3 regions of the Pseudomonas sp. St386 genome follow, and region 3 is predicted to be linked to each of the others. Evidence: predicted binding sites of a transcription regulator. Region 3 holds the regulator's gene; each other region holds the start of a gene.

Region 1 (4,153 bases), 960 kb from region 3:
TCAGTGCTTTGAGCAGTGCGCCGTCTGTGGTCGCACCACCGGTCCCGAAGGGCCAAAACAAAAAAACGCCGCAACCCGGATCGCCAGAGAGGCAAGAAGGGTGTGCGACGTCTTTGTCGTAGGTGGGGCAACCGCCGTTGGTTACCTGTGGGTTTGCTTAAGCGAGATCTGTGCCAGGTCTGTCATGATCGTTCCTACGCTCTGCGTGGGAATGCATCCCGTGACGCTCTGCGTCACCTTGTGAAGCGGAACGCGGAGCGTCCCTGGCGGCATTCCCACGCAGAGCGTGGGAACGATCATTAGTAGGGGGCGAGGCAGGCGCTACAAGGCTTTCAGCCCAGCAGCTCATTCATGGCAATGATCTGCTCCGCCACCTGGATCAGCTTCTGCTGGCGGCTCATGGCCTGGCGGCGCATCAGGGTGTAGGCCTGTTCCTCGTTGCATTCCTTCATCTTCATCAGCATGCCCTTGGCCAGTTCGATGCGCTTGCGCTCAGCCAATTGCTGGTCCCGGGCCAGGAGCTGGGCGCGCAGGGCCTGGTCGCTTTCGAAGCGGGCCATGGCCACGTCGAGGATCGGTTGCAGGCGCGCGGCATGGATGCCTTCGACGATGTAGGCGCTGACGCCCGACTTGATCGCCTGGCGCATCACATTGGGGTCGTGCTCGTCGGTAAACATGACGATCGGTCGTGGCTGGTCGCGACTGACCAGCACCACTTGCTCCATCACATCGCGCCCGGGTGACTCGGTATCGATCAGGATCACGTCCGGACGCACCGTTTCGACGCGCGCTGGCAGGTCGATGGTCAGGCCGGATTCGTCGATGACTTCGAACCCGGCTTCAATCAGGGCGGCCTTGAGGCGACCGACTTTTTTCGCGGTGTCGTTGATCAGCAGGATACGCAGCATGGTCGTGGCTCCTGTCAGCGGCTGGCGAGAAGGGGAGCCGCATCGCTCAAGGCGTGCAGTTTGAAGCTGCGGGCGTACCCGGCCGGATCCGAGCCGTCCCAGGTGATGCCGTCGATCAGTTGGCTGCTGCGCATGTCCTGGCGCGGGGACGCGATGTCCAATGCCGCGCAGGCTTCGCGGTACAGCTTGAGTTGCTGGACGTCCTGGGCCACGGCCAGGTAATCCGGGTCTTCGCGCAGCAGGCCCCAGCGGCGGAACTGGGTCATGAACCACATGCCGTCCGACAGGTACGGCAGGTTCACCTCGCCGTTGCCATGAAAGCGCATGGCGTGGGGATCCTGCCAGCTGTTGCCCAAGCCGTCGGCATAGATCCCCAGCAGGCGCGGCTCGATGCAGTCCAGCGGGGCGTCGAGGTATTCAGGCGCAGTCAACAGTTGCGCGGTGCTGCGACGGTTTTCGCTGCTTTGTTCGATGAAGCGGCTGGCTTCGAGGATCGCCATCACCAGGGCCCGGGCGGTATTGGGGTATTGCTCGACGAACGCGCGGGTGCAACCCAGGACTTTTTCCGGGTGATCGGGCCAGATGGTCTGTGTGGTCGCCAGGGTGAAACCGAGGTTCTGCTTCACCGCGCTGGCGCACCAAGGCTCGCCGACGCAAAACCCGTCGATACGCCCGGCTTGCAGGTGCGCGATCATTTGCGGTGGAGGCACGACCACGCTGTCGACATCCGACAACGGGTGGATGCCCTGGGCGGCGAGCCAGTAATAGAGCCACATGGCGTGGGTGCCGGTGGGGAAGGTCTGGGCGAAGGTCAGTTTCGGGCGAGTTTGGTGCACGTGTTGTTCCAGTGCTTCAGGACTGGTCACGCCCTGGGCCTGCAAGCCATGGGACAGGTTGATGCTCTGGCCGTTCTGGTTCAGCCCCATCAGCACGGCCATGTCACTCGCCGCGACCCCGCCGATGCCCAGGTGCACCGCGTAGATCAACCCATACAGGCTGTGGGCGGCATCGATTTCGCCGCTGACCAGCTTGTCGCGCAGGTTGGCCCAGGAGGCCTGGCGCTTGAGGTTCAGGGTCAGGCCGTAGGGTTGGGCGAAGCCCTGGGTGGCGGCCACGACGAGCGGGGCACAGTCGCTCAAGGCCATGAAACCGAGGTTGACCGCGCTCTTTTCCGGGGCATCGCTGCCGTTGACCCAGGCCAGGGGGTTGGCTGGAACTTCATTCATCGGTATCACCTTCCGCATAAAAAAGCGCCGTGTCCGGGCCCAGGAGGCCGGACGACGACGCCGTTGTCCCTTAAAACAGTGTGGCACTCATTCCGTCGTTGGCATGGGCGCTGATGACCAAAAGGGTGCAAGGCATATGCCAGCGCTATCGTTTTGTGCGGGCGCCTCGCTTGAGCCGCCGTTGCCCGGCTATAATCGCCGCCTCATTTCGTCGCCCGAGTCAAAGCCGCCCATGTACACCCTGGCCCGTGAACTGCTGTTCAAACTCTCCCCGGAAACTTCCCACGACCTGTCCCTGGACTTGATCGGCGCGGGCGGACGCCTCGGCCTAAACGGTTTGTTGTGCAAGGCCCCGGCAAAATTGCCGGTGACGGTCATGGGCCTGGAATTCCCCAACCCGGTCGGGTTGGCGGCGGGCCTGGACAAGAATGGCGCGGCCATCGACGGGTTCGCCCAGTTGGGTTTCGGTTTCGTGGAAATCGGCACCGTCACCCCCCGACCGCAGCCGGGCAACCCCAAGCCACGGCTTTTCCGCCTGCCGCAAGCCGAGGCGATCATCAACCGCATGGGGTTCAACAACCTGGGCGTCGATCATCTGTTGGCCCGTGTGGCCGCGGCCAAGTACAAGGGCGTGCTGGGCATCAACATCGGCAAGAATTTCGACACGCCGGTGGAGCGCGCCGTCGACGACTACCTGATCTGCCTGGACAAGGTCTACGCCCACGCCAGCTACGTGACCGTCAACGTCAGCTCCCCCAACACCCCGGGGCTGCGCAGCCTGCAGTTCGGTGATTCGCTCAAGCAACTGCTGGCCGACCTGGCCCGGCGGCGCGCAGAACTGGCGTTGATTCACGGCCGGCACGTGCCGCTGGCGATCAAGATCGCCCCGGACATGACCGACGAAGAGACCACCCAGGTGGCCCAGGCCCTGATCGAGACGGGCATGGACGCAGTAATCGCCACCAACACGACCCTGGGTCGCGAAGGTGTCGAAGGGCTGGAACACGGTGACGAGGCGGGCGGCTTGTCTGGCGCGCCAGTACGTGACAAGAGCACCCACACCGTGAAGGTGCTGGCCGCTGAATTGGCGGGGCGCTTGCCGATCATCGCCGCGGGCGGGATTACCGAAGGCCGCCACGCCGCCGAGAAGATCACCGCCGGGGCGAGCCTGGTGCAGATTTATTCGGGCTTTATCTATAAGGGGCCGGCGTTGATTCGTGAGTCGGTGGATGCCATTGCGGCGTTGGGTTGATTCAGGAACGGTCGGCATCTATTGATGCGAGCAAGTTGTGGGAGCAAAGCTTGCTCGCGATGCAGGCGCCTCGGTTCCAGGTGGACCGCGTCGTCTTCATCGCGGGCAAGCCTTGCTCCCACAGCGTGTCGCCACAACAGTGTTTGCAGCTCAACCTCTTGAAACCCAGGCATTAAAAAGGGCTCCTCGAAGGAGCCCCCTGGGCCGTAGCCCGCCGTCCGGATGGGACGTGCGTGGTTAAATCGATATGAGTGTCAAATTGTCGAGTTCTTGAGTATTAAGCCCTGTGTCAGCCGACGGCGTGAAGTTCGTTGAGTCTATGGATACCCGCAGTGCCGGTCATACCGTCCCAGTTGTCGCCGCGTCCTTCTCGCCAGCCATTGATCCAGGCTTGACGTACCGACGGTAGAGTAAAGGGGCAAAGCTCACGGGATTTACCACCAACGCCATATTGGTAACCACGTAAAAATGCTCTTTCCAACGGATCACGCTTAAGTCTTCTCATAGGGTGTTGCCCTCACTTGTTGACTGTTACTTAGCGTCGACCTCTATCGAGGCCGGGGCAGAATCATTCTGCCGTTGGTGGCTCGTTGCCGGCGTGACGAGCCGAGGTGTTGACGCCGTTGCGACGTCAACCTGTGTTGAGTTCTAACCAAAGCGTCACATGGATGGAATGATCGTTTTGTCATAAGCACGTAACAATAAAGATGTTAGGGCGATAAGTAACTTGATGTTCGTTGACCGCTTTTGAGCAAGACCCCTGTATG
Region 2 (4,153 bases), 3.1 Mb from region 3:
TCCGCCGCCAGCCGTTGTGCCTGCCGACCGTTGGTGCCCGGCAGGCTCGCGAGGATCTGGTTGATTTCTTCGGTACAGGCGCGCAGCGAACGCGGCACATCGGCGCGCAACAGCAGCAACTCAGCCACATGGCGAGCGCCCGGGGCGTCACGGTAGATCTCGGTGTAGGCCTCGAAGGACGACAAGGCCCGCAACAAGGCGCTCCATTGGTAATACGCGTGGGCCGTGCCATCGCTGACCGTGTCGGCCTGGTCGCCGGCCATTTCGTAGCGGGCGTCGAGCAAGCGCAGGGTGTTGTCGGCCCTTTCGATAAAGGTCCCCAGGCGAATGAAGCGGAACGCGTCGTTGCGCATGATGGTGCCGTAGGTTGCACCACGAAACAGGTGGGATCGCTCCTTGATCCACTCACAGAAACGGCTCATGCCGTAGCGATTCAAGCCCTGCTCGGCGATACCGCGAATTTCCAGCCAGGTGGCGTTGATGTTTTCCCACATGTCGGCGGTGATTCGCCCACGTACCGCGTGGGCACTGGCTCGCGCGGCGCCGAGGCAACTGTAGATACTGGCCGGGTTGGCCGCTTCCAGGGCAAAGAAATGCAGCAGGCGCTCGGCGTGCAGCTCGCCGTGTCGCTCCCGGTAATCATCCAGCGTGCCGGTGATCAGCAATGGCATGGCCAGCTCGTGCAGGCCGTCGCCACGCCCGTCCTGGGGCATCAGTGACAACGAATAGCTGACGTCGAGCATCCGTGCGAGGTTTTCCGCGCGCTCCAGGTAGCGCGACATCCAGTACAGGTCCGAGGCGGTTCTACTCAGCATGGCAGCTCCTCAATCCTCGACTACCCAAGTGTCCTTGGTCCCACCGCCCTGGGATGAATTCACCACCAGGGAACCTTCGCGCAGCGCCACCCGTGTCAGCCCGCCAGGCACCACGCGGGTCTCACGGCCAGCGAGCACAAACGGCCGCAAGTCGATGTGGCGCGGGGCGATACCGTTTTCGACAAAGGTCGGGCAGGTCGAGAGCGACAGCGTCGGCTGAGCGATGTAGGCGTGCGGCTTGGCCTTGATCCGTTCGCGGAAGGCATCGATCTGCGCCGTCGTCGCGGCCGGCCCCACCAGCATTCCATAACCGCCGGAACCCTGGGTTTCCTTGACCACCAGGTCGGGAAGATTCGCCAACACGTGGGACAGCTCGGCAGGATTACGACATTGCCATGTAGGAACGTTCTTCAGGATCGGCTCTTCGTCCAGGTAAAAACGGATCATGTCGGTGACGAACGGGTACACCGACTTGTCGTCCGCCACGCCCGTGCCGATGGCATTGGCCAGCACCACGTTGCCGGAACGGTAGGACGACAACAGGCCCGGCACCCCGAGCATCGAGTCCGGATTGAAGGCCAGTGGATCGAGGAACGCATCGTCGAGGCGACGGTAGATCACATCCACCGCTTTCGGGCCGTCGGTGGTGCGCATGAACACTTTGTCATCGCGCACGAACAGGTCGGCGCCTTCCACCAATTCCACGCCCATCTCCCGGGCCAGGAACGCGTGCTCGAAGAACGCGCTGTTGAAACGCCCTGGCGTGAGCACCACGACACTGGGATCGTCCAGCGGGCTGGAGCTTTTCAGGGTATCGAGCAGCAGGTTCGGATAATGGTCGATGGGGGCGATGCGCTGGGCGGCGAACAGTTCGGGGAACAGGCGCATCATCATCTTGCGGTCTTCGAGCATGTAGCTGACGCCGCTGGGCGTACGAAGATTGTCTTCGAGCACGTAGTACGTGCCGTCACCGTCGCGCACCAGGTCGACACCGCAAATGTGCGCGTAGATGTCACGGTGCAGATCCAGCCCTTGCATCGCCAGTTGGTACTGCTCGTTGGCCAGCACCTGTTCGGCGGGAATGATCCCGGCCCGGATGATCCGTTGTTCGTGGTAGAGATCGGCCAGGAACATGTTCAGCGCCTTGACCCGCTGGATGCAGCCACGTTCGACCACCCGCCATTCACTGGCCGGGATGCTGCGCGGGATCGTGTCGAAAGGGATCAGGCGCTCTGTCCCCTGCTCGTCGCCGTAGAGCGTGAACGTAATGCCAGCACGATGAAACAACAGGTCGGCTTCGCGCCTGCGTTGCGCCAGCAGCTCATCAGGCGTTTCAGCCAGCCAGCGGGCAAACGCCTGGTAATGCGGGCGGACCTGGCCGTTGGCATCGTACATTTCATCAAAACCGCTGCGGATCATGCCGTACTCCTTGTCACCCTGGCAGCAAGGCTTCGCAAGCCCCGTGCCATCGGCATAAACGCTTTATGATCAACGGGTTGGATTCTCCTCTGACAGGCCGCGCACTTTTCTAGTGCAACAAATGCCCCCACCCCGCTGTCCCCCGCTTCATTGCGACGCAGGGGCGTCGCTCTGCTGAGCATAGTCACGGAAAAACGACGCGGCTTGATCTGGATACAGTTAGGTACAAAACCTGGGGAAGTGATTGCGGTGTGTCAGCGGGTAATGATGTTGATTGTGCGGCCGCCATCGCGAGCAAGCTCGCTCCCACAATGGATTGTCTGCACCCTGTGGGAGCGAGCTTGCTCGCGATGGCGGTGCTTCAGATGCTCATTCATTGCTACGCGCACATGAAAACGGCCGACACTAAAGGTCAGCCGTTGCTGTGGTTGCGGTGAGTAACTGTCAGGCCTGCAGGCGCCGGATCTCTTGCTTGACACCCCAGCCCTCGATCACACCACCCAAGGGTTCGACGACTGCCTCAAAGTCTTGCTCGAAGTCGCCAATGTCATCGTAGGTGGCGTACATCACCCGGCTCAGTTCCAACGACCAAGCCCCATCGTCCCGTGCACTGATCTGCGCGTTCAACGATTCTCCCCGAAAATGACCTGCCGCCCTGCGCGCCCGCTCCTCGTCCGGGAAAATGGCGTAGAACTCAATGGGATGGAATCGGGAAAAATCGAAACCGCCTTCTTTCATGCGGCGCAACACGCTGGTGCTGATGTCTTCTTGATAGGCTGTGCTCATGAAACGTCCTCCTGAAACCAATGGATAGACTTTCCGTCTTCCCGTGCGTGAAGCCCTCAGGCTGCAAGCGGTACGGCATCAAATGGCCGTCGGGACACAAGCATGTAGCTGACAAGACCGGACCTTCGCGATCCTTTCGCTGATCTCAATTGCAGAGTAGCCGCAAGTGGCAGCCGCTGCCAAGCGAGACCAGGCACCGTTTCATGAAATCGGTGTAATGCTGATGATTTCAATGCTGTGCTGGGACTTGAGGTTCTTGACGGTGGGATCTTCGGTGCGACCTTCCAGGTCGTTGAGGTCCAGTTGGGCGGGCACGGGCAGCAATTTTTCGCGAATCAGTTGTGCAGCCTGCTCCATCGTAGGCTCCTGCTCGTAGTCGAACTGCTCGGCGATGGCTTCGCCATGATCATCCACGAAAGTGATTTCCCACTTTTGCATCGGTGTCTCCTTGATCAATTCAGGGCCTGGCTTACCTCTATCTCGACATTGAGGGCCGGACAATCGTTCCGCCGGGCGTCTGGACGGCACACATGAAAAGACCGCCTCCGGGGCGGTCTCTTGCAGTGCAGCCGTGGCCGATCAGTTTTCGGCGCGTTCCTTCAGGGCTTTCAAGGTGTTGAACGGCGCATCCACCACGAACTTGTTCGCCAGCCAGGACGGCACGTCACCCCCTGGTTCGGTATGGACCTGGTAGGTCACTTCGATCTGGTCAGCGCCCTTTGGCGTGAACTTCCAGAAGCCGTCGACCTGGGTCACCCGCACGAAACCTTGCTCTTCAGGCAGGTATTTCGGCACGCCCTTGAGCTTGCGGGTCAGGCTGCCATCAGCGCCCTCTTCGGTGGTAACTTCAAGCACCGAGTCCCGGGACGTCACCGGCCATGGCGTGTTGAACTGGGTGTAGGTCCAGCTCTGATTGCCTTCGTGCTTGAGCAGTTTCTGGCTCTTGCATTCATGAATCCAAGCGCAGGCACCGGGAACGTCTTCCTGCAGGGCCCGCAGCTTGGCCATGGTGGTTTTCATCACCGTCACGCCACGGTAGGCCTTGTATTTGGAGCCCGTCACCTCACTGAGGGAAACCTTGATACCGTCCTTCTCCTTGGCAACCTGCCAGTCCTCTGCCTGAGCGGTGGCCG
Region 3 (4,153 bases):
AGTCTCGGGTGTGCGGCCAACCCTGATGGTGGTGTCCTTGAACTGGCCTGCGACTCCGACGAACTTGGCCGACGCTCGGGCATGCAAACCCAGCTTGTTGATGATTTCAATTTCCTGAGCAGGCATCGCGATGTGAATCCTTTAGCTGAGGTCGCGGTGGCGAACCTGGACGTTCTTCAGGGATTGTTGCAGGAGTTGACCCAGGCGTTCGGTCAGGTAGACGGAGCGGTGATGGCCGCCGGTACAACCGATGGCGATCGTGACATAGGCGCGGTTGCTCGCGGCAAAGCGGGGCAGCCATTTGAGCAGGTAGCTGGAGATGTCCTGGTACATTTCTTCGACATCCGGCTGGGCGGCCAGGTAGTCGATCACCGGTTGGTCGAGCCCGGACTGCGCGCGCAATTCCGGCTTCCAATAAGGATTGGGCAGGCAACGCACGTCGAACACCAGGTCGGCATCGACGGGCATGCCACGCTTGAAACCGAACGACTCCACCAGGAACGCCGTGCCCGGCTCGGGTTGGTTGAGCAGGCGCAGCTTGATCGTGTCACGCAACTGATACAGGTTCAGGTGCGTGGTGTTGACCTTCAGGTCCGCCAGGTCGGCAATCGGCCCCAGTAGCTGGCTTTCATCCTCGATGGCTTCGGCCAGCGAACGGTTGGCGTTGCTCAGTGGGTGGCGCCGGCGGGTTTCGGAAAAACGCTTGAGCAGTGTCTCTTCATCGGCATCCAGGTACAGCACGTCACACTGGATATGCCGGCTGCGCACTTCCTCGAGCAGTTCAGGAAAACGCGACAGGTGGCTTGGCAGGTTGCGCGCATCGATGGACACCGCCACCAGCGGCTGCGCCAGCTCGGTGTGGATCAGGGCGCGCTCGGCCAGTTCCGGCAGCAGGCCGGCGGGCAAATTGTCGATGCAATAGTAGCCGCTGTCCTCAAGCACGTTGAGGGCCGTGCTTTTACCGGAGCCGGAGCGGCCACTGACAATGATCATGCGCATTTTTAATGACCGTTCTGCTCGTCCAGGACAACCTGGTACAAAGCTTCGTTACTCGGTGCGCTGCGCAGTTTTTCGCGCACTTCCTTGCGGTCCAGCATGCTGGCAATCTGGCGCAGCAGCTCAAGGTGCGCATCGGTCGCCGCTTCCGGTACCAGCAATACAAACAGCAGGTCGACCGGGGCACCGTCGATGGCGTCGAAATCTATAGCGGTTTCAAGGTGCAACAGCGCGCTGATCGGCGCGGCACAACCCTTGAGACGGCAGTGGGGAATGGCGATGCCGTTGCCAAAACCGGTGGAACCGAGTTTTTCACGGGCAACCAATGCCTCGAAGACGTCCTGCATTTCCAGATCCGGTACCTCGCGGTGGATCAGGTTGGCAATGTGTTCGAGGGCTTTCTTCTTACTGCCGCCCGGCGCGTTCACCTGGGAACGGCCGGGGGTCAGGATGGTTTCTAGTCGGATCATGGATTGGGGGGGTTAACGACCGGTTGCGCCCTGGAGGAGGCTCTGGGTCTTTTCCTTATGCTTTTTGAGTTGGCGATCCAGCTTGTCGGTCAGCAGGTCAATCGCGGCATACATGTCTGTGTGCTCTGCGTTGGCAACCACTTCTCCGCCGGGGATATGCAGCGTGGCTTCGATTTTCTGCAGCAGCTTCTCGACGTTCATCGTGACTTGCACGTTGGTGATCTTGTCGAAATGCCTTTCCAATCGGTCGAGTTTTTCGCCGATGTAGGTGCGCAGGGGTTCGGTCACTTCCAGTTGGTGTCCACTGATGTTGACTTGCATACAGCTTCTCCTTCGTTGCCAGTGCATAAAGCGGCAGGCAGAAATGCCTGCCACTGGAACGCTGTGGCGTGGCCTGTTACATCAACCGCTTGCGTTCGCTCGAAGGCGCGATCCCGAGGGATTCGCGGTATTTGGCGACGGTACGGCGGGCCACCTGAATGCCTTGTGCCTCCAGTAAACCAGCGATCTTGCTGTCACTCAACGGCTTTTTCTGATTTTCCGCAGCTACCAGTTTTTTGATGATCGCGCGGATGGCCGTGGACGAGCATTCGCCGCCTTCGGAGGTGCTGACGTGGCTGGAGAAAAAGTATTTCAATTCATAGATACCCCGAGGGGTATGCATGAATTTCTGGGTGGTTACCCGGGAAATCGTCGACTCGTGCATGCCCACTGCCTCGGCAATGTCATGCAGGACCAACGGTTTCATCGCTTCATCGCCGTACTCCAGGAAGCCGCGCTGATGCTCGACGATCTGGGTGGCAACTTTCATCAGGGTTTCGTTGCGGCTTTGCAGGCTCTTGATGAACCAGCGCGCTTCCTGCAACTGGTTGCGCATGAAGGTGTTGTCGGCGCTGGTGTCGGCACGCTTCACAAAGCCGGCGTACTGGGCGTTGACCCGCAGCTTGGGCACCGACTCCTGGTTGAGCTCCACCAGCCAGCGATCATTGTGCTTGCGCACGATCACGTCGGGGACCACGTATTCGGGCTCGGTGGATTCGATCTGCGAGCCGGGGCGCGGGTTGAGGCTCTGCACCAGTTCGATGACCTGGCGCAGCTCATCTTCCTTGAGCTTCATGCGACGCATCAGTTGGCTGTAGTCGCGGCCGCCCAACAGGTCGATGTAATCGGTGACCAGTCGCTTGGCCTCGGCCAGCCATGGTGTCTTGGCGGACAACTGGCGCAGTTGCAGCAACAGGCACTCGCCCAGGTTGCGGGCACCGATGCCGGCCGGTTCGAACTGCTGGATGCGATGCAGGACGGCTTCGATCTCGTCCAGCTCGATGTCGAGCTCGGGGTCGAAGGCTTCCAGGATTTCTTCGAGGGTCTCGTCCAGGTAGCCCTGGTTGTTGATGCAGTCGATCAGGGTCACGGCGATCAGGCGATCGGTGTCGGACATCGGCGCCAGGTTCAACTGCCACAGCAGGTGGCTTTGCAGGCTTTCGCCAGCAGAGGTACGGGTGGTGAAGTCCCACTCGTCGTCATCGCTGCTCGGCAGGCTGCTGGCGCTGGTCTGGTAGACGTCTTCCCAGGCCGTGTCCACGGGTAGTTCGTTGGGGATGCGTTCGTTCCATTCGCCATCCTCGAGGTTGTCCACCGTCGGGGCGGTTTCCTGGTAGGCCGGTTCCGGGATTTCGGTGTTGGTCTTCTGCTCGACGTTGTCGGCCAGCGGATCGGTGTTGTCGAAGTCGTCGCCTTCTTCCTGGCGTTCGAGCATTGGATTGGACTCCAGGGCCTCCTGGATTTCCTGTTGCAGGTCCAGGGTCGACAATTGGAGCAGGCGGATGGCCTGTTGCAGCTGCGGTGTCATCGTCAGCTGCTGGCCCATTCTCAAGACTAGCGATGGTTTCATGGCAGGGGCTTAACACCTTATTAGCCGGCGCACATGCGCCATCCACTACAGGGCGCCGAGGCGCCAAACTTAAGCAAATTATATGCCTGAAACTGAAGTGTTTGCCTAGAGCGTCGCCATAATAAAATTAAACGACGCTCGGACAATTCGCCAGACACTTGTGCTTACAGGCGGAACTCATGGCCCAGATACACTTCCTTGACCAGGTCATTGGCCAGGATGGCTGCGGAGTCGCCTTCGGCGATCAGCTGGCCGTCGTTGACAATGTAGGCGGTTTCACAGATATCCAGCGTCTCGCGCACGTTGTGGTCGGTGATCAGCACGCCGATCCCCTTGGCCTTGAGGTGATGGATGATCTGCTTGATGTCGCCTACCGAGATCGGGTCCACGCCGGCGAACGGTTCGTCGAGCAGGATGAACTTCGGTGCGGTGGCCAGGGCGCGGGCGATTTCCACGCGACGCCGCTCGCCACCGGACAGGCTCATGCCCAGGTTGTCGCGAATGTGGCTGATGTGGAATTCCTGCAGCAGGCTTTCCAGTTCCTGGCGACGACCGGCCTTGTCGAGTTCCTTGCGGGTCTCGAGGATCGCCATGATGTTGTCGGCAACCGACAGTTTGCGGAAGATCGACGCTTCTTGCGGCAAATAGCCGATACCTGCCTTCGCCCGGCCGTGCATTGGCTGGTGGCTGACGTCCACGTCGTCGATCAGTACGCGACCCTGATCGGCCTGGACCAGGCCGACGATCATGTAGAAGCAGGTGGTCTTGCCCGCGCCGTTGGGGCCGAGCAGGCCGA

Evidence for each region. The regulator sigma-54, encoded in region 3, starts transcription at its own class of promoters, with help from an activator protein. The targets are predictions, from matches to a motif close to ANTGGCATNNANNTTGCTNT.
Region 1: KI235_RS09205 (CmpA/NrtA family ABC transporter substrate-binding protein) is a predicted target of sigma-54. The motif match lies at 2,259-2,278, and genes of this name have one in related genera.
Region 2: KI235_RS21420 (circularly permuted type 2 ATP-grasp protein) is a predicted target of sigma-54. The motif match lies at 2,266-2,285, and genes of this name have one in related genera.

Annotation. Positions count from the first base shown of each region.
Region 1 is NZ_AP021900.1:2,084,896-2,089,048, forward strand. It holds gene KI235_RS09200 (ANTAR domain-containing protein) at 333-908, opposite strand; gene KI235_RS09205 (CmpA/NrtA family ABC transporter substrate-binding protein) at 923-2,134, opposite strand; gene KI235_RS09210 (quinone-dependent dihydroorotate dehydrogenase) at 2,367-3,386, shown strand; gene KI235_RS09215 (ribosome modulation factor) at 3,676-3,891, opposite strand.
Region 2 is NZ_AP021900.1:4,877,087-4,881,239, forward strand. It holds gene KI235_RS21415 (alpha-E domain-containing protein) at 1-815, opposite strand, end outside; gene KI235_RS21420 (circularly permuted type 2 ATP-grasp protein) at 825-2,234, opposite strand; gene KI235_RS21425 (ribonuclease E inhibitor RraB) at 2,679-3,020, opposite strand; gene KI235_RS21430 (hypothetical protein) at 3,222-3,458, opposite strand; gene KI235_RS21435 (START domain-containing protein) at 3,600-4,153, opposite strand, start outside.
Region 3 is NZ_AP021900.1:1,124,841-1,128,993, forward strand. It holds gene KI235_RS04830 (HPr family phosphocarrier protein) at 1-126, opposite strand, end outside; gene rapZ (RNase adapter RapZ) at 142-999, opposite strand; gene ptsN (PTS IIA-like nitrogen regulatory protein PtsN) at 1,002-1,466, opposite strand; gene raiA (ribosome-associated translation inhibitor RaiA) at 1,479-1,787, opposite strand; gene KI235_RS04850 (RNA polymerase factor sigma-54) at 1,864-3,357, opposite strand; gene lptB (LPS export ABC transporter ATP-binding protein) at 3,522-4,153, opposite strand, start outside.